Regions from separate parts of the Gordonia sp. G4 genome, predicted to be linked through region 2. Evidence: predicted binding sites of a transcription regulator. Region 2 holds the regulator's gene; each other region holds the start of a gene.
The links. Region 2 encodes LexA, which represses DNA repair genes until DNA is damaged. Its sites were predicted from a motif close to CGAACANNTGTTCG; they were not measured.

Region 1: AC3B5T_RS08270 (HNH endonuclease signature motif containing protein) is a predicted target of LexA. The motif match lies at 2,643-2,656, and genes of this name have one in related genera.
Region 3: AC3B5T_RS02795 (HNH endonuclease signature motif containing protein) is a predicted target of LexA. The motif match lies at 3,034-3,047, and genes of this name have one in related genera.

The regions. Positions count from the first base shown of each region.
Region 1 is NZ_CM173442.1:1,881,157-1,891,232, forward strand. It holds gene AC3B5T_RS08260 (arabinosyltransferase domain-containing protein) at 1-531, opposite strand, end outside; gene AC3B5T_RS08265 (IS1380 family transposase) at 924-2,312, shown strand; gene AC3B5T_RS08270 (HNH endonuclease signature motif containing protein) at 2,685-4,340, shown strand; gene AC3B5T_RS08275 (arabinosyltransferase domain-containing protein) at 4,404-7,832, opposite strand; gene aroQ (type II 3-dehydroquinate dehydratase) at 7,955-8,413, shown strand; gene AC3B5T_RS08285 (SRPBCC domain-containing protein) at 8,719-9,201, shown strand; gene AC3B5T_RS08290 (ArsR/SmtB family transcription factor) at 9,194-9,511, shown strand; gene AC3B5T_RS08295 (alpha/beta fold hydrolase) at 9,542-10,076, opposite strand, start outside.
Region 2 is NZ_CM173442.1:3,925,890-3,935,965, reverse strand. It holds gene hrpA (ATP-dependent RNA helicase HrpA) at 1-216, shown strand, start outside; gene nrdR (transcriptional regulator NrdR) at 190-681, opposite strand; gene AC3B5T_RS17695 (LysM peptidoglycan-binding domain-containing protein) at 781-1,320, opposite strand; gene lexA (transcriptional repressor LexA) at 1,588-2,292, shown strand; gene AC3B5T_RS17685 (phosphoenolpyruvate--protein phosphotransferase) at 2,270-3,979, opposite strand; gene AC3B5T_RS17680 (DeoR/GlpR family DNA-binding transcription regulator) at 4,130-4,900, shown strand; gene pfkB (1-phosphofructokinase) at 4,897-5,862, shown strand; gene AC3B5T_RS17670 (PTS fructose transporter subunit IIABC) at 5,937-8,042, shown strand; gene AC3B5T_RS17665 (HPr family phosphocarrier protein) at 8,153-8,413, shown strand; gene hflX (GTPase HflX) at 8,432-9,904, opposite strand; gene dapF (diaminopimelate epimerase) at 9,957-10,076, opposite strand, start outside.
Region 3 is NZ_CM173442.1:667,154-677,229, reverse strand. It holds gene AC3B5T_RS02805 (winged helix-turn-helix transcriptional regulator) at 1-220, opposite strand, end outside; gene AC3B5T_RS02800 (zinc-binding alcohol dehydrogenase family protein) at 355-1,356, shown strand; gene AC3B5T_RS02795 (HNH endonuclease signature motif containing protein) at 1,381-3,003, opposite strand; gene selB (selenocysteine-specific translation elongation factor) at 3,206-4,999, opposite strand; gene selA (L-seryl-tRNA(Sec) selenium transferase) at 5,010-6,326, opposite strand; tRNA gene AC3B5T_RS02780 (tRNA-Sec) at 6,504-6,598, opposite strand; gene AC3B5T_RS02775 (hypothetical protein) at 6,632-6,922, opposite strand; gene selD (selenide, water dikinase SelD) at 6,994-7,983, shown strand; gene nrfD (NrfD/PsrC family molybdoenzyme membrane anchor subunit) at 8,444-9,556, opposite strand; gene AC3B5T_RS02760 (4Fe-4S dicluster domain-containing protein) at 9,553-10,076, opposite strand, start outside.

The DNA of each region.
Region 1 (10,076 bases), 2.0 Mb from region 2:
GCGGTCGGGCGGCAGTGTCGTCGACTCGCCGAGCCCGACGAACTGGGCGCCCGGACCGGTGGGTGCGGAGAAGATGCGCAATTCCCGGCATCGGTCCAGGTCGGCGCGTGCGGCGGTGGCGGCGAGGCTGTTCCGGAAGGTCACGGTGATCGCGGCGTCGGTGGCGGTGACCCACAACGACGACGACTTCGACTTCGGCGCGTTGGTCGGCATCGTCGCGAGGACCACGCCGTCGTCCGCGGACGCCAGCGTCGCGCACGGGATGCGGGCCTCGAGGGTCTGCGGGGTCTGCGCGATGAGTGGCGCCATCACCGACGAACTCTCGGCGCCCAGGTCCTGTCCGGCCGGCCACGCGAAACCGGCGTCGACGGCCTTGACCGGGAGTAGTGGGGTGAGGGCGCACAACACGATGCCCGCGATCCCGGCCACTGTCGCGATCCACCGGGCGGTGCCCGCGGAGATCCTGGTCGATGGCCCCGACGACGACGTTTCTGCGGGATCCTCTGGCGAGGTCGGGGCTGTCACAGGCACGGTGCCTCATCGTAAGCGACGTGCCCCGGGCCACCTAGGGCCCACCCCGCAGCCCTGCTCGACAAGGTGCGTGACCGTCGGTACCACTGCTCCCTGAGCTGAGGAGCGCAGGCGGTGCTCCTGCTCCCTGAGGTGCGAGGAGCGCAGGCGGTGGCCCCCTCTGCTCCCTGAGGTGCGAGGAGCGCAGGCGGTGGCCCTCTGCTCCCTGGGCTGAGGAACGCAGGCGGTGGCCCTCTGCTCCCTTGAGGTGAGGAGCGCAGGCGGTGGCCCTCTGCTCCCTGAGCCTGGATCCGTGGATAGGTGCGGGGTGTCGATAACGCGAAAATGCCCTCTGAGCTGGAATGATTGGTGGTGTTGAGACACAAAACATTCCAGCTCAGAAGGCACTTTCAGTGAAAGTATCGCACAAGTTCACCGCCACATCCGCTGTCTTCGACGACGACAACCTGGTGTCGCACGCCGGGCTGGTACCGGTCATGGCGGTGGCCGAGTCGACCGGGTTGGCGTCTCTGCTGGACGACCGGGTCGATCTCGGCACCACCCAGGTCGCCTCGGCCGGGGCCAACCTCGAGGCGAAACTGTTGACCGTGATCGCCGGATTCTGTTGCGGTGCTGACAGCATCGACGACCTCGGGATGGTTCGCAGTGGTGGGCACACCCGCCTGTTCGACCACGTGTACGCCCCAGCCACGATCGGACAAACCCTGCGTGAGTTCACCCCCGGCCATGCCCGACAACTCAACGCGGTGATGACCCGGGCACTACCAGCGATGTGCGCGCGGGCAGGGTTGTTACCCACCGACGGGTCCCGGGTGTTTGTCGACATCGACTCGCTACTGCGCCCGGTCTACGGCTACCACAAGGCCGGAGCCTCCTACGGGCACGCCAAGATCGCTGGACGTGAACTCCTGCGCAAAGGTCTGTCCCCGCTGATCACCACTCTGTCCGCACCCGATCATCCACCGGTGATTGCCAACACCTGGCTGCGCGCCGGCCGCTGCGCCTCCGGTAGCGGGGCCGCGAAGATGATCGCTGAAACCCTCACTACTGCACGGCAGTGTGGGGCAAGCGGGGAGATCACCGTACGCGGCGACTCCGCTTATGGCACCGCCGCGGTGATGCGCACCTGCCAACGCCTCGCAGCGACGTTCTCGCTGGTCCTGCGCACCAACACCGCGATCACCCGCGCCATCACCGCGATCGGAGACGACGCCTGGACCCCGGTGCACTACCCCGGCGCGGTCACCGACCCCGACACCGGCGAACTGATCTCCGAGGCCGAAGTCGCCGAAACCCTGCACACCGTGCAACCCCAGTCATCACAGCCGGTCACCGCCCGACTCATCGTGCGCCGGGTCAAAGCCCACCACCCCGCCAACACCGACACCCTGATGCCCGCCTGGCGATACCACGCATTTTTCACCAACACCACCGACGACACCGTCACCGCCGACATCAACCACCGCCGCCACGCCATCATCGAAACCGTGTTCGCCGACCTCATCGACGGACCACTGGCACACCTACCCTCCGGGATGTTCGGCGCCAACGCCGCCTGGCTGGCGTTGACCGCCATCAGCCACAACCTGATGCGCACCCTCGCCGCACTCACCGCCACCCCCAGACTGCGCGCCGCGCGCGGGGCGACGCTGCGCCGCACCCTGATCGCGATACCCGCCCGACTAGCCCGACCAGCACGAACACCCGTCCTGCACCTACCCCGCCACTGGCCAACCCAACACGCCTTCACCGCCCTGTGGGCCGCGGTGAACACCACCTGACCCCTCAACCCTCACATGCCCACCCACGACCAGGAACCCCAGTGAAAAAGCTGACACAAGATCAGCGAATCCCACACGCCCACAACACAATCAGACACTCAAACACCGCGACCTCACCCGACCAGAACCTCATCCACGGATTCAGGCTGAGGTGCGAGGAGCGATAGCGACGAGCCACGAAGGGTCCCGCACCGCAGGACCGCTCAGATCCTTGGCCGCAGGCGGAGGGTACCAGCAACCACCGACAATCGAGAGTGGTCGCTCTAGGGAGGAAAAGAGTTGTTGGACAGCATATTTCGAGCTGCCGACTGCCCGTCTTTCGTGTACAGTCGAACGTACATTCGCAGCTACGGTTCTCGGGGGGTGACCGTCATGGCCGACACCACGCACATCGACGGTTCGCTGCCCACGTCGCGGGCGCCCGAACTCCTCGCCGAACTGCACCGGCTGATCGGTGAACTACAGACCGTCGACCTGAGCGCGTGTTCGGATACCGAACTCGTCGACGTCGCCGCCGACACCGAGAAAGCGATCGCCCGCCTCACCTACGCCGGTGACCGGCAGATGGTCACCATCGCCGACCGCGACCTACCCCATCGCACCGGATACCGCTCCATCACTGCGTTCATCACCCACCGACTGAGGGTGTCCGACCCGATGCGCCGCAACAACCAGCGTGAGGCGACCGCCACCCACCTCACCCACACCGGCGAAGCGCTGCCACCCGAACACCCCACCCTCGCCGAGGCGTTGGCCGACGGCCGGGTCGGCACCGCCCACGTCCGAGCCGTCATCGACGTCCTCGACCAGATCCCACATGGCACCGACCACGATGTGAAAGTCGCTGCTGAACGACAGATGGCCGAGATCGCCGAAGCCCACACCCCCGCCGACATCACCCAACTCGGCGCGCGCCTGCTCGCCCACCTCGACCCCGACGGCACCCTGGCCGACGACACCGACCACAAACAGCGCCGCAACCTGTGGGTCAACCGCCAACGCGCCGACGGCACCGCCAAACTCACCGGCACCCTCACCCCCGAACTTGCCGCCCGCGTCACCATGCTCTTGGCCGTCTGGGCCAAGCCCGGCATGAATAACCCAGGTGATCCAGATTCGCCGACCGGTTCGGTCGAAGAGGCCGACCCCGAACAACTGGCCGCCGCAGCCGAACGCGACGACCGCACCCCCGCTCAGATCAGCCACGACGCGCTCAACGCGCTACTGAAGGCTGTCCTCGAGGACGGACTGCTCGGGAGATCGCACCGCGGCCTGCCCGTGCAACTGATCATCAAAGCCGACCTCGGCGACCTCGTCCGCGAAGCCGGCCTCGCCACCACCGCCACCGGAACCCTGCTACCCATCCCCGACCTCATCGCCATGGCCGCCGACGTTCAACCGTGGTTGGCGATCTTCAAGAACTCCACCGCCGTACCGCTGTACTTCGGTAGGGGCAAACGTCTGGCCACCCGCGAACAACGCCTCGTCTCCTTCGCCCGCCCCGACGGCGAAGTGTGCTCGGCACCCGGGTGCGATCAACCCGCCACCCACGTCGAACTCCATCACGCCCACAAGGACTGGGCCAAAGGCGGTCTCACCGACATCGACGACCTCGCCCCCGCCTGCCCACGACACAACCGCATGGTCGGTGACCAGCCCGGCCAGTACACCACCCGCATCGCACGGTCCGGACCCGACGAAGGCCGATGCGTCTGGACACTCAACGCCGAACCCGGCGCACCACCCAACCCCGACCGCCTCAACCGCCGGCCCGACATACCCCGGCGGTTCACAGAACATTTGAACACCGTGCGCGACGAGATTCACGGACCGACCACCCGGCCCGGCGACCAGGCGCGCCCAGACCAGGCGCGCCCCGACGCCATCGGCCACGGCGACCGCGGCCGACGCCTCGAACTCGCCTACCGACAACTCGTCCACCCACCGGCACCGCCGGAGCACCTCACCACCCAACCCCTGACCCCAGTCGAAGCAGCCCTCACACGCATACTCGCCGACCACTGGTGACTGGAGAGCAGCTCGCCTGGCCGACCACCACCACGGCGACCGGTCGTCGGCGCCGCCGAATCGTCAGTGCCGAAGCGGCGCGGGACTCCACAGCCCGCTGCGGGTGGCCGTTCCCGTCTCGATCTCGGCGAGCGTGTCGACGTCGCCGTAGGGCTCGTAGCGTTCGAGGGCGCCCCAGTCCCGTCCGATGTCGGCCATCAGATAGGTGGGCAGCGCCGTCGCCTGCTGCGAGACCTCGATCCAGCCGAGCGGGCCGCCGCCGAAGCTGTTCTGCCACGCGGACACCGCGGCTGCCAGGTCGGATCCGGGCTTGATGCGCCACTTCGGGATCTCCGCGACGCCGACGTCGTGGGTGAACGGACGCTGGCACGGGAATGCCAGACCAGACGTCCAGTCGATGTGGACCGGGTCGGTGTCGCCGACGACGTCCTGGAGGGTGTCCATCTGCGGGATCCGCGGCGGGGTCAGCACGATGAACCGGTCTTCGGCGAGGTTGTCGTCGGTCGCGACGATCCGCACCGCGGTGGTGTCCGACGGGAGCTCGTCGGTGTTGTACCGGAGGTTGCGCCACGACGGGCGCGGGCCGGGATCGATGAGCTCGGTGTCGCCGGCGGCCTCGAGGTCGGCGTCGCGGGTGTCGGGGCCGATGGGCTCGGCGGTGTACTCGAGCATCACGTTCGGGTTGTCGTACTCGCCTGCCACGGACATCGTGAGCAGCGGGCGGTCCCGCCAGTCCGGCGGCAGTGCGTACCAGCCGGAGGTGAGGCGGGCCGGGACCTGGTCGAGTTTGGAGTAGCTACCCATGACCGGGGTCTCGGCCGGGTCGAGGAAGAAGGGGAGCGCCGCGGTGCTGCCGTTGATCCCGGGTTCGGCGATCTCGCCGCCGCCGGTGCCGCCGGGATTGGAGTTGACGATGTCGGGGGACTGCCAGACGTCTCCCGACAGCACGCCGAGCGAACCCTCGCTGGCCGTCGACTCCAGCGCCGTCGGCACGCCGTTGGGGAAGAACCCCGACGTGGTCGGTGAGGTGCCGGGTGCCGGTGGCGGTCCGCCGAGCGGATTCGGCAGGGTGGGATCGACCGGGCGCAGCATGTCGCGGTTGGGATCGGATTCCACCCAGACCTTGTCGGCCATGCCGCAGGGGTTGCCCGCGACCGCGGCGAAGTTGGAGCGGGGCACCGAGTACGACGAGCTCTGGTGAATGCCGGCGAAGATCGCGGTGACGATCTGGAAGACGACGACCGCCAACGCGAGGTAGGCCAGCGGAGCGGCCGCCATCGAGGCACCCAGCCGCCGGTACCAGCGCTGGTGCGAGGTGTCGTCGGCAGTGGACTCCTCGACGTGTGGATCGGTCCCGGTGAACGGCTCACGGAAGTGGAACCACAGGGCGACGAGCAGCAGCGCGAGCGCGGCGTAGAGCAGCACGCTGCCGAGCATGACGCCGCCGATCGTGACCTGTTCGACGCCCCACGGCATGCCCCATGCGGAGTAGTAGTAATAGGAGTTCGGGGCGGTGAACGCGAGTCCGCCGATGAAGAGGACGAGTGCGCAGAACAGGGTGCGGTTGCGTCGCGAGTGCATCGACTGCTGACTGGCGGCGATCGCCGCGATCGCGGCGAGTGCGGCGGCGATACCGGCGAAGACACCGAAATGATGGGTCCACTTGGTGGGCGTGAACATGAGGAAGACCAGCGACGCGAACGTGATCGCGACGATGCGGCGCGTCGGGCCGATGGCGGTGCCGGGAATACGGTTCTTGCGGATCAGCACCGCGGCCGAGACGACCAGGCCCAGGATCATCGCCAGCACCGCGAAACGCCTCGCGATCGAACCGTCGGCGGAGAAGGCGAACAGCGCCGAGTAGCGGCCGATCTCGTTGTACCAGCTCATCGACGGCCCCAGCGCCGACTTCATGCTCGACGCCTCGGCGAACGACCGCAGGGTCAGGTTGGAGAACACGACGAAGACGACGAAGGTGCCGGCGGCCAGGATCGGCGCGATCAGCGCGACGAACGACCAGCGGAGCGAGCGCCGGCCGTCGCGGGCGCCGGCGGCCGGCTCCTCGGATGGCGATGCGGCGGAGTTCGACTCGGCGGACGACAGCTCGGCGACGACGCGGGCGCGCTTGATCAGCGCCATGATCATCGGGCGGGCGCCGGCGATCAGCGCGGCCACGGCGAGCAGGCCGGTCGGCCCGGCGGCGAGGCTGAACGCGCCGATGAGACAGGCGACGGCGGCCGGCAGCATGCGACCGGTGGCGATGGCACGTTCGACCGAGCACCAGGTCAGCAGCGCGCCGAGGCAGATGATCGGTTCGGGACGAAGTCCGTTGTTGAAGGGGAACCAGCACGCGAGGAAGGCGAAGGCCGCCGTCCAGGCGACCATCGGCCGGGTCAGCGCAGCGCGGCCGAGGCGTGGAAGCACTTCGTGACTGACGATGAGCCACACCAGGATTCCGCACAGGAGCGCAGGCAGCCGCATCCACGGACTGGCGACCGAGACGTGGCTGAGCAGACCGAAGACCTGGTAGTACCAGCCGAAGGGTGCCTCGGGTGCGCCGTACCACCGGAAGTAGTTGGCGGTGTAGTCGCTGTCCTGCGCCACCCTCGACATGGTCAGTAGGTAGCCGTCGTCGGAGGTGTTGGGCCCGATCATGTGCCACACGATCAGTGCGCCGATGACCACGTAGTCGCGCGCGTTCAGCCGCCACCACCGGGCCGGGAAGATCCTGCGATGGCGGCGGCCGTCGGTGGAGTCGAGCGCTGCCAGTGCCGAAAGCGAGAGCAGCGTCGAGGCCACTCCGACGATGACGACCAGCCACTTCGAGATGGTCGGGGCGGTGTTGTAGCGAGAGTCGATCGTGACGTGGGCGTCGAGCCCCGCGATGTCGGCGGCGGGTCCGGACAGGTCGGTGAAGAGGCCGGTCACCTGGGGGCGCTGGTCGGGCCAGTACTTGAAGGCTTCTTTGTCCTCGGTCGTGCCCGCGAGCGGTTCGTCCTCGCCGTCCTCGTTCTGGGTGCCGCTGGTCATGCCGACGAATTCGGCGGTGACCGCATCGGAGTCGGCGTGCACGACGATCTCGCGGCAACCCTGCTCGCGCATGTCCTGCAGCGTCGCCGACACCAGCGAGACGTTGCGGACCACCACCTCGACGCCTTGCCGGTCCGCGGGAGCGTCAGAGGCGCCGGTCTTGCGGATGAACAGGCCGCGCTCACCGGACTTGGATGCCTGCTTGGGCGTGGTGGAGAGCAGCACCGAGCCGCCGGGGGGCAGGTCGTCGACCGCGCTGCAGGGGATCGACACGTCGAGGTCGACGGGCGTGTAGCCGATCAGCGGGGCGGAGACCGAACCGATCTGCCCGTTCTGGGGCCAGTCGATCTCGGCCGTTCGCTGCGACACCGGCATGAGCGGTGTCGCGAGCGCGAGCAAGAACCCGAGCAGTCCGGTGACGATGGCGACGATCCTCGCTCGTCGAACGGTCTGCGCTGGCACAAAGAGAGATGGTAGACCTTGGGCCGTCTCGCCCCGGCCGGTGGCGGTGCGGGCGCGACCGCGTCTCCACCGGCTCGCCGGGGGGCGCCGACCGGCAGGTCAGGGCCAGTAAGGTGAACGCCATGTCCGACGCCGAGAAGCCAGACCGTTTGCCGATCCTGCTGCTCAACGGTCCCAATCTGAACACCCTCGGCACCCGGGAGCCCGCCGTCTACGGCTCGGACACCCTCGCCGACGTGGTCGATCTGGCCGAGCGCACCGCCGCCGAGCTCGGCTTCGGGGTGCGCGCCGCGCAGACCAACCACGAGGGCCAGATGCTCGACTGGATCCACGAATCGGTCGGCAAGATCAGCGGCATCGTCATCAACCCCGGCGGCTGGACACACACCTCGGTGGCGCTCGCCGACGCACTCGTCATTCCCGATGTTCCCGTGCTGGAGGTGCACATCAGCAATGTGCACCGACGTGAAGCGTTCCGGCATCACTCCTATGTGTCGCCGATCGCGGCCGGGGTGATCGTCGGTTACGGCATCCGCGGCTACGAGTTCGCGATTCGCCGGCTCGCCGAGCTCGTGGACTGACCAATGACCCCGGCGCCCACTCGACTGGACGCCTCTTTCCATCGACCGTGCGCCGTTCTCCGTTGACCGGGCTCCGTTCTTCGTCGACTGTGCGTTGTTTTCCGTCGACTGTGCGCGAATTGATCGCGGGCGGGGGTTAGCGGTGGCCGGCCGTTACGGGTCAGCGGCCACACACCCACCATCGATGGACAGACTCTCCCCCGAATAGCGGGTGGGTGGTCATGTCAGCTCCGAACCATTGCGCCGTGACGTGTTTAGTGCAACCATGGGGTTGCACTAAACAAATCCGCATCGAGGGAGCACTGATGAGTGAGAACACGGATACACACGACGTGACCGGTTCGGCGGCAGTCGAATTCGACCGAATCGAGCGCGAGATCGCGATCGACGCACCCGCCGAGCGGGTCTGGTCTCTGGTCAGCGAGCCGGGGTGGTTCATCAACGACAAGGCGATCACCGATCACCGGATCGATCGCGACGGCGACCTGTCGACCATCCACGACCCGGTCCATGGCGCCTTCACATTCCGCACCGTCGAACTCGACGAGCCGCGGTACGCGGCATTCCGATGGCTGGCCGATGCCGGTGATCCGCAATCGGATTCGACGCTCGTCGAGTTCTGGATCACGCCATCGGATTCCGGTGTTCTCCTCAAGGTCGTGGAGTCCGGCTTCGCGTCGCTGCCGGGAACCGATGCCGAGCGACGCGCTCGATTCGACGGCAACAACGAGGGTTGGACCATCGAACTCGAGCTGGCCCGAACGCATCTCGGCGGCGTGCATGCCTGACGTCGTCCCGGTGGAGGTCTTCGCCGCGCTCTCGGACGAGAGCCGGTGGCAGATCCTCACCAGGCTGGGTTCGGAACCCGGGTCCGCCTCTCGTCTCGCGGCCGAGCTGCCGATCAGCAGGCAGGCGATCGCGAAACACCTTCGCGTCCTCACCGAGGCGGGGCTGGTGACGTCGTCACGCGTCGGCCGCGAGATCCGCTACGAGGCCGTGGGGGCGCAGCTGTCCCGGGTGGCGCATCGGCTCGACACGATCGGCCGTGGCTGGGATCGCCGACTCGCCGACATCAAACTCCGCGCCGAACAGGATTGAGTCAGTGGCCTGAGGTGTGCGGAGCGCACCTCAGGGAGCGGAGGAGTTGAGCACGTCGTCGATCGCCCGCGCGGTATCGGCGGCGTGTGGCGCGCGGATCATCGAGATGTGGTCGCCCGTGACGTCGTGGAAGGTCACCTCCCCCGACGACATCCGCTGCCACAGGTCCGGGTCGTCGGGGTTGGTGCGGGCGCGGATCACGCCGACGGGGCCGTCGTAATCCCGGGGCCGGTAGCGGCGGATCATCCTGGTGCCCAACCGGAAGAACACGACCCATTGCACGGGCGTCGGAAGCTGCACCATCCCCGCGGTGCGGACCAGGACCGCCAGGACGACCTCCTTCACCACCCGCTGGGGGAGTGGTTCTCGCGCGGGAGCGGGATCGTCCCCGGTGCGGTCGGGCAGCGTTGTGTCCTGGGTGTCACCACGCCGGGCACGCAGGCGCTCGAGGATTCCGACCTTCTCGCCACGGACCCGGCGGGCCAGTGCCGGGTCGAACAGCGAGTCCAGGACGACGACGGGATCGCATCTCTCGCCCGCGTCGGTCAACCGTGCCGCGACCTCC
Region 2 (10,076 bases):
TCGCGCGACCAGGCCGGTGTGGCGGTCATCGATCGAGTAGTCGAACGGTGGGCCCAACGACTCGAACAGGTGCCGGAACACCGACGGGCGATCGTCGACGACGAAGCGCAGTGGCTTGTCGAGGAACTACGCGTGGGATTGTTCGCCCAGCGTCTCGGTACCGCGTTTCCCGTCTCGGAGAAACGGGTCCTACGAGCTCTGGACCGGCTCGGCTGAGACGGTGTCGGCCCGCCCGCCGGACGCCGACTTCAGGTCGTCGATCTCGCGCTGGAAATCCTCCACCGAGTCGAACGACCGGTACACCGAGGCGAACCGCAGGTACGCCACTTCGTCGAGATCGCGGAGCGGACCCAGGATCGCCAGACCGACCTCGTTGCTGGGGATCTCGGCCGATCCGCTGGCGCGCACGGTGTCCTCCACCTGCTGGGCGAGCTGGGCGAGTGCGTCCTCGGCGACGTGTCGGCCCTGACAGGCGCGTCGGACACCGCGCATCACCTTCTCGCGACTGAACGGCTCGGTCACACCGTTGCGTTTGACCACGGCGAGCACGGCGCTCTCCACGGTCGAGAAACGGCGGCCGCACTCCACGCACGAGCGGCGGCGTCGGATGGCCTGCCCTTCGTCTGCGACACGCGAGTCGATGACCTTGGTGTCGTCGTTCTTGCAGAAGGGGCAGCGCATCGTGTCCTCACGCAGGTCGCGGGACGCTGGAACGCACCGAATCCGTGCGCCCCGCCGCTTCTCGGCCGGCCCCTGTGACATCGAGGATACCGCCCGGCCTCAGCGGTACCGGGGGGTGAGCAGGGGCTGGCCCACCTGCAGCGCACTCGTGGGCAGATCGTTCATCGCGACGATCTCGTCGATCACGATCTCGCGCGGCATCTCCGGCGCCACCCGGCCGGCGATCGTGCTCAGGGAGTCCCCCGCGCGCACGTGGACGACCTCCGCACTCACGGCGGCAGGGGTCATCGAGTCCGAGTAGTTCTGGCCGACGACGCCGAACACCCACACGACGAACGCCAGCCCGACGCCGGCGAGGACCGCCACCGCGGTGCGGCGACGGCGACGGAACACCGCGGCATCCGGCGCGAGAGGGCCCCGGCCCCTGGACCCCACCGCCGAGCCGCAGCTCGTGGCGCCGACACGCGGGGTCAGCGGTGACCCGCCCGCCGGACGGTTGCCTGCCGGCCGGTTGTCGACCGGGCGGCGACCGTCGGACAGCGGGGCACGGGTCCGGACGCGATCGGCGCGATCGGTACGCGCCCGAACGGTGTCGGGACGGTCGGTACGGACGGGAGCGACGAGAGTGTCGGTGCGCATGGTGCCCTCCGAGTGTTCGGTGCGAGATCCTCTGGGTGAGATCTTCTGGTGTGGTGTGTGGTGCTGTCGGTGTTCGAACTTCGATCAGGTGTTCGATGCACTGATGTTCGAATTTGTAGCACGGCGCACCGACAAAGTCTCGCGACACATCGAACAAATGTTTGAGGTGAGGGTCGCACTCCGCTAGGCTCGGACCCGGCTGAACATCCCCACCGGACATCCCACGGGCCATCTACCTGCACGTTCCGAAGACGAGAGGAACTGAACATGAGTGACACCGGCGACAGGCGCGGCCGAGCGCGGGGAGTCGACGACGAGGCCCCGATCGACGTCGCCGCCGCCGAGGCCTCACTCACCCCGCGACAGCTCGGGGTCCTGGAGGTGATCCGCCGCTCGGTTCGCGAGCGCGGTTATCCGCCCAGCATCCGCGAGATCGGCGACGAGGTCGGGCTCGCCTCGACATCGTCGGTCGCCCACCAGCTGCGAACGCTGGAACGCAAGGGCCTGCTCAAGCGAGATGCGAACCGGCCCCGCGCGGTCAACATCGCCCCGAGCGAGCCGCCGTCGCCGGAGACCCCCTCGGCCGGTCAACTACCCGAGCCGACCTTCGTGCCGGTCCTCGGTCGTATCGCGGCCGGTGGTCCGATCCTGGCCGAGGAGGCGGTCGAGGACGTGTTCCCGCTTCCTCGCGAGCTGGTCGGCGAGGGCTCGCTGTTCCTGCTGCGCGTCGTGGGCGAATCGATGATCGACGCGGCCATCTGTGACGGCGACTGGGTGGTGGTCCGGCAGCAGAACGTCGCCGACAACGGCGACATCGTCGCGGCGATGATCGACGGCGAGGCCACGGTGAAGACCTTCAAGCGTCAGGGCGCCAACGTGTGGCTGATGCCGCACAACGAACTGTTCGATCCCATCCCGGGCAACGACGCCGTGATCCTCGGCAAGGTCGTCACCGTGATGCGGCGAATCTGACCTCTCCGCCGACCGAACGGTCGAGCACTGCCGCGGCCGCTTCGCGCGCCGCGGCAGGATCGGACGTGGCCAGCGCGGCGTCGGCGGCAGCACGGCAGTCCTGTGTGGTCACCGCACCGAGCCTGGCCCCCACCGCGGCGGCCGCGGCGGGCGCACTGGACAGCGAGGTCACCCCGAGACCCACGAGGACGCAGGCGAGATTCGGATCGGCGGCCGCCTCACCGCAGACCCCGACCGGCTTTCCCTGTCGGACACCCGCGGCGGCAACACCCGCGATCAGGCTGAGCACGGCGGGTTGCCACGGGTCGGTCAGCCCGGCGAGATCGGCCGACATCCGATCGGCCGCCATCGTGTACTGCGTCAGATCGTTGGTACCGATGGACACGAAGTCCACCTCCGCGAGCACGGCCTCGGCGAGGATCGCCGCCGCGGGCACCTCGATCATGACCCCCGCGACCAGACCCCGACCCCGGACCTCCGCGGCGAACACCCGCGCCTCCGCCGGCGAGGCGATCATCGGCGCCATGACCCACGGCGCGACCTTCGAGCCGACGGCGGCCAGCGCGATCGCGTCGAGCTGATGTGCGCGGATCTCGGGATGCGCCAGGGCGATTCGATCCCCACGGACCCCCAGCGCCGGATTGGACTCGTCGGGATGCGTCACGAAGCGGAGCGGTTTGTCCGAGCCGGCGTCGAGGGTGCGTATCACCACCTTCCGCCCGTCGAAAGCACCGAGGACCTCACGGTAGATCCCGGCCTGCTCGTCCACCGACGGTTCGTCTGCGCGTTCGAGGAAGGCGAGTTCGGTGCGGAAGAGTCCGACACCCTCGACGGGGTGTCCGGCCGCGGCCCGTGCCGACGATCCGTCGGCGACATTGGCGAGCACTGACACACCCACGCCGTCGGCGGTGCGCCCCGGACCCGTCCAGCCGGCGACGACCTCGGCGCGTCGCCGGTCCTCCTCGACGCGTGCCCGGGCCGTGTCCGCATCGGGCTCGACCTCGATGCGACCGGTTGTTCCGTCGACGAGAACGGTTGTGCCGGGCTCGATCTCGGCCAGATCAGTGACCGCGACGACGCATGGGATCCCCAGCTGCCGCGCGATGATCGCGGTGTGACTGGTGGGGCCGCCCAATCGGGTGACGAGCGCGATCGTGCTCGCCGGGTCGAGGCCGGCGGTGTCGGCGGGCGCAAGATCGTCGGCGAGCAGCACCGACGGCACCTGCGGTGTCGGCACACCCGGCTCGGGCAGGCCGAGCAGTTCGGCGAGCACGCGGTCGCGGACGTCGTTGAGATCGGTGACCCGCTCGGCCATCAGCCCGCCGAGTTTGGTGAACACCGCCGCGAACTGCTCGGTGGCCGCGACGGCCGCGGCTTCGGCGGAGGCGCCCTTGGTGATGAGCGCCGTCGCGGAACCGATCCATCCCCGGTCCTCGGCCAGCCCCGCGGTCGCCGCGAGCACCTCCGCGGCCACCCCGGTGTTCTGGGAGGCGCGCGTGCGCAGTCGCGCAGCGACGGCCCCGGCAGCCGAGGCGAAGCGCGTCACCTCGTCGGCGCGGCGCTCCTCGGGGATCTCCACGCCGACGCCGAGCGTCTCCGGCGAGTGATCGGGCCGCTCGCCCGGCCACAGCGCCGGACCGTGCGCCAGTCCGCCGACCACCGGGGTCCCTGTCAGGATCTGCGCCATCGTCTTGCCTCTCACTCGACTATCGATGTGACCACCGTTACAAAAAGTGCTTGACTTGTCAACACAAACAGGCGTAAACACAATTACTACAACATCCAATCCCACACGCCTCAACAAGCGGGGTGGCTGGAACCTTCAGATCGGAGCGATGTGTACGCCGAGGAGAGACAACAGGCGATCGTCGACGAGGTGCGCGTCGCGGGGCGGGCATCCGTGGCCGCGCTCGCCGAGAAATTCGACGTCACCAGCGAGACCGTCCGTCGAGACCTCGCCGTTCTGGAGCGTGCCGGGCATTTGCAGCGTGTCCACGGAGGTGCCGTCCGCGCCGAGGTCATGCGGGCTCTGGGCGAACTCGGGATCGACGAGCGCGAGTCGAGCCAGATCGAACAGAAGACCGCGATCGGCCGCGCGGCGATCCGCTTCCTGCCGCCGGACGGCGGTTCCGTGCTCTTCGACGCCGGCACCACGACCTACCGCGCCGCCGAGGCCACCGCGCCGGATCGGAGACTCACCCTGTTCACCAACAGCCTGCCCATCGCCGGTCTGCTGGCCGGCACCCATCCCGACGGCCTCCATGCTCTCGGCGGACGCGTCCGCGGTCTCACCCAGGCCACCGTGGGCGTCGAGACGGTGGACGCACTCCGCCGGTTGCGCGTCACCACCGCGTTCCTCGGCACCAACGGTCTGAGCGAGTCCCACGGGTTGTCGACCCCCGACCCCGACGAGGCGGCGGTGAAGGCGGCGATGGTGGCGGCCGCACAACGCGTCGTGGTGCTCGCCGACAGCTCGAAGATGGACCGCGAAGATCTGTCCTCGTTCGCCGGGCTCGACGACGTCGACGTCCTCATCACCGACTCCGGGATCGACCCGGCCTTCTCGGCGGCCCTGTCCGCGCGCGGCGTCGAGGTGGTGATCGCATGATCGTGACGGTCACCGCGAACCCGAGCCTCGACCGCACCCTCGAACTCGGCGCACCGCTCGCCCGCGGCGAGGTGCAGCGTGCCGGCGTGGTCCGTACCGAACCCGGCGGCAAAGGTGTCAACGTGTCCCGCGTCGTCGCGGCCGCCGGTCTGTCCACCCGTGCCCTGCTCCCCGCCCGGTCGGGCGATCCGCTGCGCACCGCACTCGACGACCTCGGACTCCCCTACGACGCGGTGCCCGTCGACGGCGAGGTCCGCTCCAACATCACCATCGCCGAGTCGGACGGGACGACCACCAAGATCAACGCGCCGGGCGTCGCCCTGACGACGCAGGATCGCGAAGCACTCGTCGGACTCGTCCGCGCTCACGCCGACTCCGCGCACTGGGTCACCCTCTGCGGCTCGCTGCCGCCCGGCGTTCCCGATGACTGGTACCGCTCGATCGCCGACGACCTCGTCCTCGCCGGATGCCGGGTCGCGGTGGACACCTCCGGCGCTCCGCTCCGTGCCGTCGTCGCCGGTCGCGTCGACCTGATCAAACCCAACGAGGACGAGCTCGCCGAGCTGACCGGCGCCGACCCGGCCATACTCCGAGACGCTCTCTCCCGCAACGATCTCGGACCCGTGGTGGAGGCCGCGACCACGATCGCGGAGGAGATCGGCGGCAACGTCCTGGCAACGCTCGGGTCCGCCGGCGCCGTCCTGGTCACCGCGTCGGGCGCCTGGTCGGCGACGCCTCCGCCGATCGTCCCGCGCAGCACCGTCGGCGCGGGCGACTCCTCGCTCGCCGGTTTCCTCATCGCACAGAGCACCGGGGCCTCGCCCGCCGAGTGCCTCCGGTCTGCGGTGGCGTATGGCGCCGCGGCTGCCTCACTGGCGGGAACACAGGCTCCGACTCCCGACCACCTCGACCTCCCCGGCGTCCGGGTGACCGAACTGTCGGGAGCCGCCCGCATGACCTGACGCCACATCCCGTAACCCGGACCGCCCGCCCGATACCCCCGCCCTGTTCCACCCCGTTCACCGAAGGACATCCCATGACCGAGCAGATCATCACCGCACAGACGGTGAGTCTCGACGTCGACGCCGGCGGCGATCCCGCCGCCGTCATCACGACCCTGGCCGATGCGCTCGCCGCGGCCGGCCGGACCACCGATCCCGCCGATCTCGCGCGGGCCGCTCTCGACCGGGAGGCCAAGTCCGCGACCGGACTTCCCGGCGGCATCGCCATCCCGCACGCCCGCACCGCGTCGGTGACCGCGGCCAGTCTCGCCATGGCGCGACTGTCCCGCAAGGTCGACTTCGGCGCACCGGACGGGCCGGCCGACCTGGTCTTCCTCATCGCCGCCCCCGAAGGTGGTGCCAGCGCGCACATGAAACTCCTCAGCTCGCTGGCCCGCTCGCTCGTCCGGCCCGACTTCGTGGCCTCGCTGCGCGCGGCGGAGAACGAGGAGCGCGTGATCGAGCTGGTCAACGAGGCCGTCGATCCCGCGCCGCCGGCTCCGGCTGCCCCGGCAACCGCTTCCCCGGCGACCGCGGACACGGCGGTGTCGACCGCGAAGGCCGAGAGCTCGCCGGTACGTAGCGATTCGGACCAGACCCCGGACCAGTCACCGTCGAAGCCGCGGATCGTCGCGATCACCGCGTGTCCGACCGGGATCGCCCACACCTACATGGCCGCCGATGCACTGAAGTACGCCGCCGAACGGGCCGGTGTCGAGTTCGCGGTGGAGACCCAGGGGTCCTCGGCCACGACCGCTTTCGATCCGGACGTGATCGCCTCGGCCGACGCGGTCATCTTCGCCACCGACGTCGGGGTCAAGGGCCGCAACCGGTTCAGCGGCAAACCCGTCATCGCGTCCGGGGTGAAACGCGCGATCAACGAGCCCGACGCGATGATCGCCGAGGCGGTCGCGGCGGGACGCAACCCGAATGCGACACGGGTCACCGCCGACGGCGCGGACGCCGGCGGGGACGAGTCGTCGGGATCAGGTGTCGGCCTCGCCGGCCGCACGCGCCAAGCGCTGATGACCGGTGTGAGCTACATGATCCCGTTCGTCGCCGCCGGCGGCCTGCTCATCGCACTCGGATTCCTCCTCGCCGGTTACGAGGTCGCCAACACGACCCTCGACGACGGCGGCACCCTCAGCGACGGTGCCTTCATCGCGCTGAACAACAGCCTCTGGGACCTGCCGTCGGGCGGACTCCTGCAGTATCTGGGCGCGGTGAGCTTCGCGATCGGCTCGGGGATCATGGGGCTGGCGGTCCCGGTGCTCGCGGGCTACATCTCCTTCGCGATCGCCGACCGCCCGGGCATCGCACCCGGTTTCGTGGCCGGCATCGTCTCGCTCGCGGTCGGCGCCAGCTTCATCGGCGCACTGATCGGCGGTCTCATCGCCGGCGTGGTGTGCTTGTGGATCGCTCGAACCCCGGTGCCCCAGTGGGCGCGTGGCCTGATGCCGGTCGTGGTCATCCCGCTGTTCGGCAGCATGATCGTCGGCGGACTGCTCTACATGGTCTTGGGCAAACCTCTCGCGTGGCTGACCGAGCAGATGAACAGCGGTCTCGAGAGCATGTCCGGCGGATCAGCCATCGCCCTCGGCGTCGTGCTCGGCCTGATGATGTGCTTCGACCTCGGCGGACCGGTCAACAAGACCGCCTATCTGTTCGCCACCGCGGGCATCGCCGACGCGGCGACCGCAGGCACCGCGCAGTACCAGATCATGGCCGCCGTCATGTGCGCCGGCATGGTCCCCCCGTTGGCGCTCGCCCTCGCCACGGTGTTGCGTCCCGGCCTGTTCACCGAACCGGAGCGCGAGAACGGCAAGGCCGCATGGCTTCTCGGCGCGTCCTTCATCTCCGAGGGCGCCATCCCGTTCGCGGCGGTCGATCCCTTCCGCGTCATCCCGTCGATGATGGCCGGCGGCGCACTCAGCGGCGCACTGATCATGGCGTTCGGCGTCGAACTCCGCGCCCCGCACGGCGGCATCTTCGTCTTCTTCGCGATGAACAACTGGGTGTTGTTCCTCGTCGCGCTCGTCGCCGGTACCGTCCTGTCCGCCGTCCTGGTGATCGCGGCCAAGCAGGTCCACCGCAGTCGCGACGCCGTCGCCTTCGACGAACTCGAGGCGGTCGCCGCCTGACGCCACGACGACACGTTCACACGACCCCGCGACATCCGGGTCGGACCCCGGCACCGGATCGCACCACAACCCACCGCACGCGACACCCCAACCCACCCGAAGGAGTTCCCATGCCCAGCACCACCGCCACCGTCGGCTCCGCCGTCGGCCTCCACGCCCGCCCCGCCACGATCATCGCCGAGGCGGTCGCCGAAGCCGGGAACCCGGTGACGCTGGGCCTCGAGGGCGGCGACCCGGTCGACGCGGGGTCGGCGCTGATGATCATGACGCTGGGAGCCGAGAAGGGCACCCGGGTCGTCGTGACGGCCGACGATCAGGCCACGCTCGACGCCATCGTCACCCTCGTCGAGAAGGACCTCGACGCGGACTAGACCCGGACGGCGGGGCCCTCAGACCCGGAGGTCCGCGATCTCGCCCGCGAATGCGGCCGGGACGCGGACCTTCATCGTCGTGCCGGCCTCGGTGTGCTCGGAGGAGATGACCTCGCCCTCGCTGTGGACGCGAGAGACGACGTCGCCGCGATCGAACGGCACCTCGATGGTCATCTCCACGTCCTCGCGCCCGACGAATTCGCGTACCCGCCCGAAGAGTTCGGGCAGTCCCTCACCGGTGCGGGCCGAGATGAACACCGCATCCGAGCCGAGCGCCCCGCGCAACTCGGTGAGGCGGTTGCCGTCGATGGCGTCGATCTTGTTGATGACGAGCAACTCCGGCGGCGCGGTGACGCCCTCCTCGGCGACGATGTCGTTGATGACCTGACGGACGGCCGAGATCTGTGCCATCGGGAAGGCATCTGCGCCGTCGACCACGTGGAGCAGCAGGTCCGCGTCGACGACCTCCTCGAGGGTCGAACGGAAGGCCTCGACGAGCTGCGTGGGCAGATGTCGGACGAACCCGACGGTGTCGGTGAAGACGACGGCGCGGCCGTCGTCGAGGGTGGCGCGCCTCGTGGTGGGATCCAGGGTCGCGAACAACGCGTCCTGCACGAGGACCCCGGCACCGGTCATCGCGTTGACCAAACTGGACTTACCGGCGTTGGTGTACCCGGCGACGGTGATCGTCGGGATCGAACCACTCTTGCGCGCAGCACGTTTCGTCGTCCGGGCCTTCTTCATGCCGCGGATCTCGCGGCGCAGTTTGGCCATCCGCTCCCGGATCCGGCGACGATCGGTCTCGATCTTGGTCTCACCGGGACCGCGAAGGCCCACACCGCCGTTGCTTCCCGCTCGGCCACCGGCCTGCCGGGACATCGATTCACCCCAGCCGCGCAGCCGCGGGAGCATGTACTCCATCTGGGCGAGGGAGACCTGCGCCTTGCCCTCCCGCGACGTCGCGTGCTGGGCGAAGATGTCGAGGATCAGTGCGGTGCGGTCGATGACCTTCACCTTCACCACCTTCTCCAGCGCGTTCAGCTGGGCGGGGGTGAGTTCACCGTCGCAGACGACGGTGTCGGCGCCGGTCGCGAGGACGATCTCGCGGAGTTCCTCGGCCTTGCCACTGCCGATGTAGGTGGCGGGATCGGGTTTGGACCGACGCTGGATCACCGCGTCGAGGATCTGCGAGCCGGCTGTTTCGGCGAGCGCGGCCAGCTCGGCCATGTTGGCCTTCGCCGCAGCCGCGCTGCCCTCGGTCCACACGCCGACCAGGACCACCCGCTCCAGCCGGAGCTGCCGGTACTCGACCTCGGTGACGTCGGTCAGTTCGGTGGAGAGTCCCGCGACGCGTTGCAGAGACGCACGCTCGGACAGTTGGAGTTCACCGGTGGTCGGGTCCGCACCGGTCGGACCCGCACCGGTCGGATCCGCGGTGTCCCGGACACCGAGATCGGCTGCGGTCATGATGTCTTCTCGTGATTCGGTCATACGCGGTCCATGGTCTCATGTCCGCCCGGATACGAGCACGCGAATATCGTGCTCAGCGCGCCCAGCCGGGCCGCAGCACCCCGTCGGCGACGAGCATCGACGGTCCGCGCAGGGTCGATCCGTCGGGACGGATCGTCACGGTGACCTCACCGCCGGGGATGCCGATGCGCAG
Region 3 (10,076 bases), 2.2 Mb from region 2:
CCACCCCGAGTTCCGTCAGTTCGTATTCGACGTGCAGCGGGACCGCCGGATAGACGGTGCGGGTGAGCATCCCGGCTGTCTCCAACCGACGCAGAGTCGCCGTGAGGACTTTGGGGCTGATCCCGTCCAGCCGCACGCGGAGCTCTCCGAACCGCATCGGTCGATCGCGGAGGGCGCCGATGACCAGGGCGCTCCACTTGTCGGCGAGAAGGTCGAGCATCCCTCGGCAGGGACACGACGCAGAGTAGGCGTCTCCGCGATGGGACGGTAGTGACATGGCGCTGGCCTCGATGCTTTCTATTGGATACTAGGAGCCCTTGCGGGTAACTGGGGTCGTGGGGATACCTTAGCGCCATGACACGAGAGATGACAGCCCTGGTCGCGGTCGCTGCGAACTCCGTCGAGGACCCGAGCGCGTTCGCCGAGACGACAATGCCGGTGCCGGCCCCCCGTCCGCACGATCTCCTCGTCGAGGTCCGCGCGGTCTCGGTCAACCCGGTGGACACCAAAGTGCGTGCAGGCCTGCGTGACTCCGATCCGCCGCGTGTTCTGGGATTCGACGCGGCGGGGATTGTCGTCGGGATCGGCGACGAGGTGTCGAGGTTTGCCGTCGGGGACGAGGTCTACTACGCCGGTTCGATCGATCGGCCGGGAACGAATGCCGAGTTCCATCTTGTCGATGAGCGGATCGTCGGGCGCAAACCGTCGTCCCTCGACTTCGGCGCGGCTGCCGCACTGCCGTTGACCACGATCACTGCCTGGGAGTCGTTGTTCGAGAAGCTGCGGGTCAATTCCGCGGACTCGGGAACGATCGTCGTGGTGGCGGGTGCCGGGGGCGTCGGCTCGATGGTCATTCAGTTGTCCCGGACCCTGACTGATCTCACCGTGATCGCAACCGCGTCACGGCCTGAGTCGCAGGAATGGGCGCGAGGACTCGGTGCCCACCACGTCGTCGACCCGAGACGCCTGCGCGAGGACGTGCGGGCATACGCTCCGCGCGGTGTGGACTACATCTTCTCGCCCCACTCGGACGGAAATGTCGAGTCCTATGCCGACATCATGGGTGTACACGGTCAGGTCGTCGCCATTGACGAGCCCGAAGGTCTCGATACCCTCCCGCTGAAGCAGAAGAGCCAGAGTTGGCATTGGGAGTTGATGTTCTCCAAGCCGTTGTTCGCACCGGAAGACGACTCACAACACGAGATCCTCGGCCGGGTCGCCGAACTCGTCGACGCCGGCAAGATTCGCAGCACTGTCAACCGTGAACTGGCTGGTTTCACGATCGAGAATCTTCGTACAGCGCACCGAGTCTCCGAATCCGGAGGGGCGATCGGCAAGGTGGTCCTCACGCGCTGACCACCGCGGATGAGCCGGCGAACTTCACGAGGTGGCGAGTAACTCCATGAGGTGTGCTTCGACGAGGGAGGGCCGGGGCGTGCGTGGTCCGGGTCGGGGTGGTCGGACGTCGATGACGTGGCTGGTTTTCAGCCATGAGCGGCGCGCGTCATGTGGGCGTGGCTCGTCGCCGGACGTGGTGCGTCCGTGGATCTCTCGCCGCACCTGTGCCAGGTGGGCCTGCAACCGCTTGGGTATGTCGGGTCGGCGGTTGATGTATTCGGGGTTGGGCGGTGCGCCGGGTTCGACGTTGAGTCGCCAGGCGCAGCGGCCTTCGTCTGGCCCGGACCGGACGATCCGGGTGGTGTACTGGCCGGGTTGGTCGCCGACCATGCGGTTGTGGCGGGGACAGGCCGGTGCGAGGTCATCGATGTCGGTGAGTCCGCCCTTGGCCCAGTCTCGTTCGGCGTGATGAAGCTCGACCTGGGTGGCGGGCTGATCGCACCCGGGAGCCGAGCACACCTCGCCGTCGGGTCGGGCGAAGGAGACCAGGCGTTGTTCGCGGGTGGCGAGGCGTTTGCCCCGTCCGAAGTGCAGGGGGACGGTGGTGGCGTCTTTGAAGATCGCGAGCCAGGGTTGCATGTCGGCGGCCATCGCGATCAAGTCCCGGATGGGCAGCAGGGTTCCGGTGGCGGTGGTGGCGAGTCCGGCTTCGCGGGTCAGGTCGGAGAGGTCGGCTTTGATGATCAGTTGCACGGGCAGGCCTCGGTGCGAGGTTCCCAGTGTTCCGTCGGCGAAGCCTGCGGCCAGTGCGGCGTCGAGGGCGTCGTGATTGGTCTGGGCGAGAGTGCGGCCGTCGCGGTCGGCTGCCGAGGCCAGGGCGTCGGGGTCGGCGGTGCCGGCCGGTCCGCGAGGCGACTGCGGGTCGTCGGGGTTGTTGAGTCCGGGTTTGCCCCAGACGGCGAACATCATCGTCAGCCGGGCGACGAGTTCGGGTGTCAGGGTGCCCGATATCTTGGCGGTGCCGTCGGCGCGTTGCCGACCGATCCACAGGCCGCGGCGTCGTTTCTGGTCGGTGTCGTCGGCCAGGGTGCCGTCGGGGTCGAGATGGGCGAGCAGCCGCGCGCCGAGCCGGGTGATCTCGGCAGGCGTGTGGGCTTCGGCGATTTCGGCCATCTGTCGTTCAGCGGCGACCTTGATGTCGTGGTCGATGGTGCCCGGGATGCGGTCGAGGACGTCCAATGCGGCCTGGACGTGCGCGGTGCCGACCGTGCCTTGTGCGAACGCTTCGGCGAGACAGGGGTATTCGGGTGGGAGGACCTCGCCGCCGAGGCTGGTCCGGTGGGCGGTGGCGTCCATATGCTTACGGCGGCGCATCGGGTTCGACACTCGTAGCCGGTGGGTCATGAACTGCATCAGGGTGCGGCAGCCGGCCTTGCGTGGCAGGTCGCGGGCGACGGCCTGATCGATCTGCCGGTCCCCGGCGACGGTCAGACGAGCGATGGCGCGTTCGGTCTCCGCGGCCACCTCAGCGAGTTCGGCATCGGTACACGGCGACAGATCCACGGTCTGCAATTTGTCGAGGGTGCGGTGGAGATCGGCCACCAACTCAACGGCACGCGGTTGCGGCGCTGTCGAGTCGCCACCGACGTGTGCGGTGCTGGGCATGACGGTCACCTCCTCCGAGAACCGTTGCTGCGAATGTAGGTTCGAGTGTACACCAATCCAGACGTGCGGCAAGGCCAAACATACTGCTGTGCAATGCTATTCGTTGATGTCGACTTGTCGGTGTCGTGTGGTAGGGGCCTCGGACGGAAGCTCTTCCCGCGATTCACACGGCGACCTGTACGACAGGACCACCGCCCGTTGCTCAGCGCACGACCTCCCGGTGCCCGGCGTCAAGACGGCGGGTCCAACCGCGGGCGTCGAGGTACTCCAGTAGCGGAATGACCACGCGCCGAGTGGTTCCGAGCGCCTGACGAGCGGCGCTGGTGGTGAACGGCTGATCGAGCGAGGCGAGGATGCGCATCGCCAGGGCGGGGGCGGTCGGCAACAGCACGACACCGTCGCGCAAACGGAGAATTCGGCCCGTGCGCTCGGCGGCGGCGAGTTCTCGGGCGCCCAAGCCGAGTGCGGTGAGGTCATCGGCCTCGGGTGCACGGAACGGGTGGTCGGCGAGCCGGCGCTCCAGTGCGCTGACCGCGTCGTCGGCATCACCCAGGGAGGGCTTGTGACCCGGGATTGCCAGGTGCCCGTCGGACGATGACAGCCCGGCTTCCGAGATGACGGTCGCCAGCAGCGTCGTGTCCGGGAGCCCGAGCAGCGCGGGTGCGCCGGCCGCAGAGAGCCCGGCCGACAACGGGTCCCGTTGATGTAGTTCGCGGACGGCGGCGTGAAGCCGTTCCGCCCAGGCGGTGAGGGAGGTTTCGGCGACCCACCACTCGCCGATCACTCGTACGCCGTGGGGAGCGGGCTCGGCGTCGTCGACCAGGCCGAGTCGCGTCAGATCGGTGACGCGCATCGCGCCACGCCGATGCACTTCTTCGGCGGCCCCGGCGCCGTCGGACATGGCCGCCAGCGAGGCAGCGCGCCGTGTTGCGTCGCCGCGCCGGGTCAGCGCCGGGGGATCGGGGTGCAGCACGACGCCACCGCCAACAATCCGTTGGCCGGGATCCCGGAGCACCACCCGATCGCCCCGCGACATCGGCACGGCACGGGCGAGGGTCACACGCGCGTGGTCGCCGTCGAAGGGGCGCAACCGAACCGGTAGCGCCGCTGTGCCGATGTGTGCGACGAGGTGTTCCGGTGCCTCCTCGAAGGACATGCCGCTCACGCGCCGGACATCGGCGACTGCGGAGGTGTGCCAGGCTCCGGGCGTCACGAGTGCGTCGCCGCGCGAGACGTCGTCGACGCCGACGCCGCGCAGATTGATCGCGACTCGGCTGACCGGGCCGGCGCTGGTGAGAGTTGCACCCTCGCTCTGCAATCCACGGACATCGAGTCGCCGGCGGCCGTCAACCGTGAGCAGGTCCAGGGTGTCGCCGACCGAGATGGTCCCGGCGGATAGGGTGCCGGTGACGACGGTGCCGGCGCCGGTGCGGGTGAAGACCCGGTCGATCCAGAACCGGACACGCCCCGAGGTCGACGGCGGTGATGTCCCGGCCAAGACGGCGTCGAGCCGTGTGCGCAGTTCGTCGATTCCGACGCGATCGGGCGCCGACACCACGACCGCCGGCGCATCGGAAAGGCCGGTGCGGCTGAGGCGATCACGCGACAGATCGATCACTTCACGAACGCGGTCGGGCGAGGCCCGGTCGGCTCGGGTGATGACCAGCAGCCCGTACTCGATGCCGAGGGCGGCGACGGCATCACGGTGGTCGTCGGACTGGGCGCTCCATCCCTCGTCCGCGGCGACGACGAACAGGACGACGGGCGCCGGGCCCAGGCCGGCCAGCATGTTCGGGATGAACCGCTCGTGGCCGGGGACGTCGACGAAGGCCACGTCGGCACCGGAAGGCAGTGTGGTCCAGGCGAAACCGAGGTCGATCGTCAGCCCGCGGCGTCGTTCCTCCTCCCATCGGTCCGGCTCGATCCCGGTCAGAGCACGCACCAGTGTGGACTTCCCGTGGTCCACGTGTCCGGCGGTGGCCACCACGTACTTCACGAGCGCGACTTCACGACGCGCCCAGAGCCTGTCGGATCGCGGCGAGTACCCGCACGTCGTCGGCTTCGGGAACGCAGCGCAGGTCCACCAGACACGCGTCGTCGTGAACGCGGGGTAGGACGGCCGGATCGCCGACGCGTAGGCGGGCGGCCGTTGCGACCGGAAGCCGCACCGCCCACCCCGGCAGCGGCACGCCGGGTGCGCCACCGCCACCCACCCGTCCGTCATGGGCGACGATCGGGAATCCGACTGCCGTGCCCAGGGATTCGGTACGCACGCGAAGTCTGTCGGGATCGGCGTGGAGGTATTCCCAGACGGGGGGTCGTGGCCCGCCGACGGTTGCCTCCATCGCAGCCAGTGCCAGCTTGTCCGCGCGAACGGCCCGTGCGAGTGGGTGTTTCGCGAGACGCTGAACGAGCGCTCCATCGCCGAGGAGGAGTCCGGCCTGTGGTCCGCCCAGGAGTTTGTCGCCGCTGGCGATGACGAGGTCGGCGCCGGATTCGAGTGTCGTGGTGGCGTCGGGTTCGTCGGGCAGCAGCGGGTCGGGTTGCAGGAGTCCGCTGCCGATGTCGGCGACGACGGGCACGCCGTGCGCCCGGGCGAGGCCGCGCAGCTCGGAGAGCGATGTCTCGCTGGTGAAGCCCTCGACCCGGAAGTTGCTCGGATGCACCTTGAGAATTGCTCCGACGTCGTCGTCGGTGAGGGCGTCGGCGTAGTCGCGTGCGTGGGTGCGGTTGGTGGTGCCGACCTCGTGTAACCGGGCGCCTGTCGACGCGATCAGTTCGGTGAGCCGGAAACCTGCGCCGATCTCGATCATCTCGCCACGACTGATGACGACTGCACGCCCGGCCGCCAGCGCGGTCGTCGCCAGTACCAATGCGGCCGCACCGTTGTTGACCATCAGCGCGTCTTCCGCTGCGGGACAGGCTCGTAGGAGAGCGCTGCGGGTGGCCGCCCCGCGCTTCGACCGGGTGCCGGACTCGAGATCGAGTTCCACGTCGACGTAACCCGACGCCGCGCCGACGGCGTCGAGCGCCGCGGGTGACAGCGGTGCCCGCCCGAGGTTCGTGTGCACGACGACCCCGGTGGCGTTGAGCACGGGGCGGATCGACGAGGCATACGACGCGCTGACCGATTCCACGACGATCCGCTCGACGTCATCCGGTGGCGTCTCGCCGCGGCGGGCCGCGTCCTGGGCCTGGCGAATGATGTCGCGAATCGCTGTGTCGCCCAGTCGTGCACGCGCCGCGGACACCGCGGGCAGGGCCAACAGTGCGTCGGTTCGCGGAATTCGACGGCGCGGATCGGTGACGGGGGGCTTCGACACGGCTCCTCGCTTCGCTCGTCACCGGCTCAGCCGGCGGGGGTGGGCTCTCGCTTCGCTCGTCTCCGGCTCAGCCGGCGGGGGTGGCTCTCGCTTCGCTCGTCACCGGCTCAGCCGGCGGGGGTGGCTCTCGCTTCGCTCGTCACCGGCTCAGCCGGCGGGGGTCACGGTCGACCCCCCTGGCGGAGGCGGACGGGAATCGAACCCGCCAGGCCGAGATACTCGACCTCCTCGGTTTTGAAGACCGGGGAGCCCACCAGGACCCATACGCCTCCACGCGGTCCCAACCTATCCGACGTGCGGCCGGGTCAGTCCTGCCGGTGCGGCCAGTTGCCCTCGGTGATGAGTTCCTCGAAGTGGCGGATCAACTTCGGGTTGAGATCGTCATCGACGGCACGCTCAAAATCGCCGTCCCACTTCGCAAACCACTCCTCGTCGCGCTTCATCAGGAAGATGGGCCAGCCGTGGGTGATATCGAGTTCGTCGGCGTACAGGTCGGTCGACCCGTCCTCCCGCATGTACCAGTAGTGGTGACCGGATTCCCAGAACGCCTGCAGCTCGCCGGCCGTGACGTAGTACTCGCCGTCTGCTTGCCTCATGAGCCCGATGGTAGCGATCGCCGGAGGACAGCATCGGAGATTACCGGAGGGCTACCCTCGACACGGTGACCGTGCGAAGCGAGACACCCATCCGACTGACCGGCTACGCCCACGGTGGTGGATGCGCGTGCAAGATCCCGCCGGGCGAGCTCGAGCAGGCGGTCGCGGGACTCACCGGCCAGGTCGGCGACGACATCATCGTCGGACTCGACGACGGCGACGACGCCGCGGCAGTGCGTATCCGCGACGACGTCGCGGTGCTCTCCACCGCCGACTTCTTCACCCCGGTCGTCGACGATCCGTACGACTGGGGCCGCATCGCCGCGGCCAACGCGCTGTCGGACATCTATGCCATGGGCGGCACCCCCGTCGTCGCCATCAACCTGGTCGGCTGGCCGCGGGAGGTGCTGCCGATGGAGCTGATGACCGAGGTGCTGCGCGGCGGTCTCGACGTCGGGGCGCAGGCCGCCTGTCCGGTGATCGGCGGGCACACCATCGACGATCCGGAACCGAAGTACGGCATGGCGGTGACAGGGGTGGCCGAACCCGGCCGGTTGTTGCGCAACGACGCGGCCGAGCCGGGGCTGCCGATCACCCTGACCAAACCGATCGGGGTCGGACTGTTGAACAACCGGCACAAGCAGACCGGCGAGGTGTTCGACGAGGCGATCGCCCTGATGACGACGCTCAATCGCGATGCGTCGAGCGCCGCGGTCGCGGCCGGCGTCCGCGCGGCGACCGACGTGACCGGCTTCGGCCTGCTCGGGCATCTGCACAAACTGTGCCGCGCGTCGGGGGTCGGCGCGGTAGTCGACCGCGCTTCGGTGCCCGCGGTCGACGGGGCGGCGCAGGCACTTCGGGACGGTTTCGTGTCCGGGGGTACCCGCCGCAATCTCGACTGGGTGCGTCCGCACCTCACGGTCGGTTCCGGTGTCGCCGAGGACGACCTGCTGTTCCTCGCGGACGCACAGACCTCGGGCGGGCTGCTCGTGGTCGGCGAGGTCCCGGGCTACCCGGTGATCGGCGAGACGGTGGCGGGCTTCGGGATCACGGTGCGCTGACCCTTCGTGGCTCGTCGCTTGCGCTCCTCGCACCTCAGGGAGCAGGGGTTATGCGCCTCTTTCGGATTAGGGAGCGGTGGGGTCGCCGAGACGGTTGCGGGGATGGGTATCCGGGTTCGCTGACTCGGTCGCCAAGACCCTTCGTGACGCGCCCTCCGCAAGCTCCGGGCGCTCCTCAGGGAGCGGGGGCCTGGCGGCCGTTGTGGACCACGAAAGAACACTCGTGAACGTCCGAAAAACATGCTCCCTGAGGTGCGAGCGAAGCGAGCCACGAAGGGTCACGCAACGTGTCTCACCAGGCCCTTCGTGGCTCGTCGCTTGCGCTCCTCGCACCTCAGGGAGCAATGGGGACCGCCTTTTTCGGATAGAGAGCGGAGGGGGTGGCGCTTGCGCTCGGGAGCGGAGTGCGGCGCTGGCGCTCAGGGAGCAGCAGGGGGCGGCGCTCCTCAGTGGGCACCGCTCAGGGCGCGGGCGGCCCGGTGGTGATCGAGTCGTCGGTGATTCCGGCGGCACGACGGGCCGCGAGGCGGCGCTTCTGCGGTTCGATCGTGTAGCGGGGGTTCTTGGCCGACTCGATGCCGGCGTCGAAGACGCCGAATCGCGTGCAGGCCGACGCGGCGAGCAGTGCGAGTCCCGAGACGACCGCCAGGGGGCGGGAGCGCCCGCTGAGCAACGCGCCCACTCCGCCGGCGACGGCGAGTCGCTCGCTCCAGCGCAGCAGGGTGCCGGCCTTTCCGTGGTGGAGCGGTTCGGCGGCGACCGGGTCCATCCGTCGCTCCGTGAGTCGCATCGCGACGAGGTCGCCGACCACGCCCAGCGCCGCGAGAGTCCGTGCCGGCCCGGCCTGACCGACCGGCGTGGTGACCAGCGCCAGCCCGCTCGACGCCAGGCTCGCGGAACTGACGAACACGAACGGCAGGTCCCGGTGCATGGCGTTCCAGGTCGGCACGGCGGTATCGGAGAGCAGGACCGCGGTGTACACCGCGAGCGGCGGACCCGCCAGCCCGGCGGCCAGCCCGGCGGGGGCCTCGACGGCGCGCAACACCGCACGAAGCGGCCCGAGCGGCAGCCGCGCACCGGTCATCCGGTCGACCTCGGCGACCGCCGCGACGCCGAGTGCCCCGCTGAACGCCGACAGCATCCAGGAACCGACGCTCATCGGCGACGTCACCTTGAACGTGCGCAACATGTTGTAGAACCGGTCCGGCCGTCCGAGGTCGGCGACGAGCGCGATCCCGCCCAGACCCACGGCACCCAGACCACCGAGGCGGGCGTTGCGGCGCAACGCGTCCCGCCCGGTGAGCTGGGCCCCGGCGGCCAGGACGCCGGAGCCGCCGGCGACACCGCCGAGGAACAGGTAGGCGGCCACCTTCTCGTCCCAGGGTGGTGGCTTGACGACGGGATGCCCGTAATACGAGGTGAATTCGGCATCGGGCACCATCGACATCTCACGGTTGCCGTCGCCCTGCCCGAAACCTCTACCCGGTCTGCGTTTTCCGCCACGGCCGAAACCCCGGCCGCGCCGCCGGGGCGGCTCCGGCGGACGGAAGGAGTCGAACTCCGACGAGGTCATCGGCCGCCCCGTAGGAACGAGAGTGCGGCGGCGGCCAGCATTCCGGCCGCCGCGATCCCGGCGCGCTTGTACATGGCCGGCAGGTCCGCGGTGCACACCCGCGGGTCCGGCGGCAGTCCGTAGACCTCCGGCTCGTCGAGCAGCAGGAACACCGATCCGGTGCCGCCGACACCGTCGTTCGGGTTGGCGCCGTAGAGCCGCGCCTCGGTCATGCCCTGCTCGTGCAGCGCCCGGACGCGGGCGTGCGCGTCGTCGACGAGGTCGTCGTGGTCGCCGAACTTGATCGACGTGGTCGGGCAGGTCTTCGCGCAAGCCGGTGTCTCGTCGTCGAGCAACCGGTCGTAGCAGAGCGTGCACTTTTGCGCGACACCGCGTTTGGGCACCTCGGGCTGCTCGCCCTTGCGTTCGCCGGAGCGGGTCGTCGGCGCGGCGGTGCCGTCGGCCCGGCGCTCGACGACGCCGAACGGACATCCGGCCACGCACGTCCCGCAGCCGTTGCAGACGTCGTCCTGGATCACGA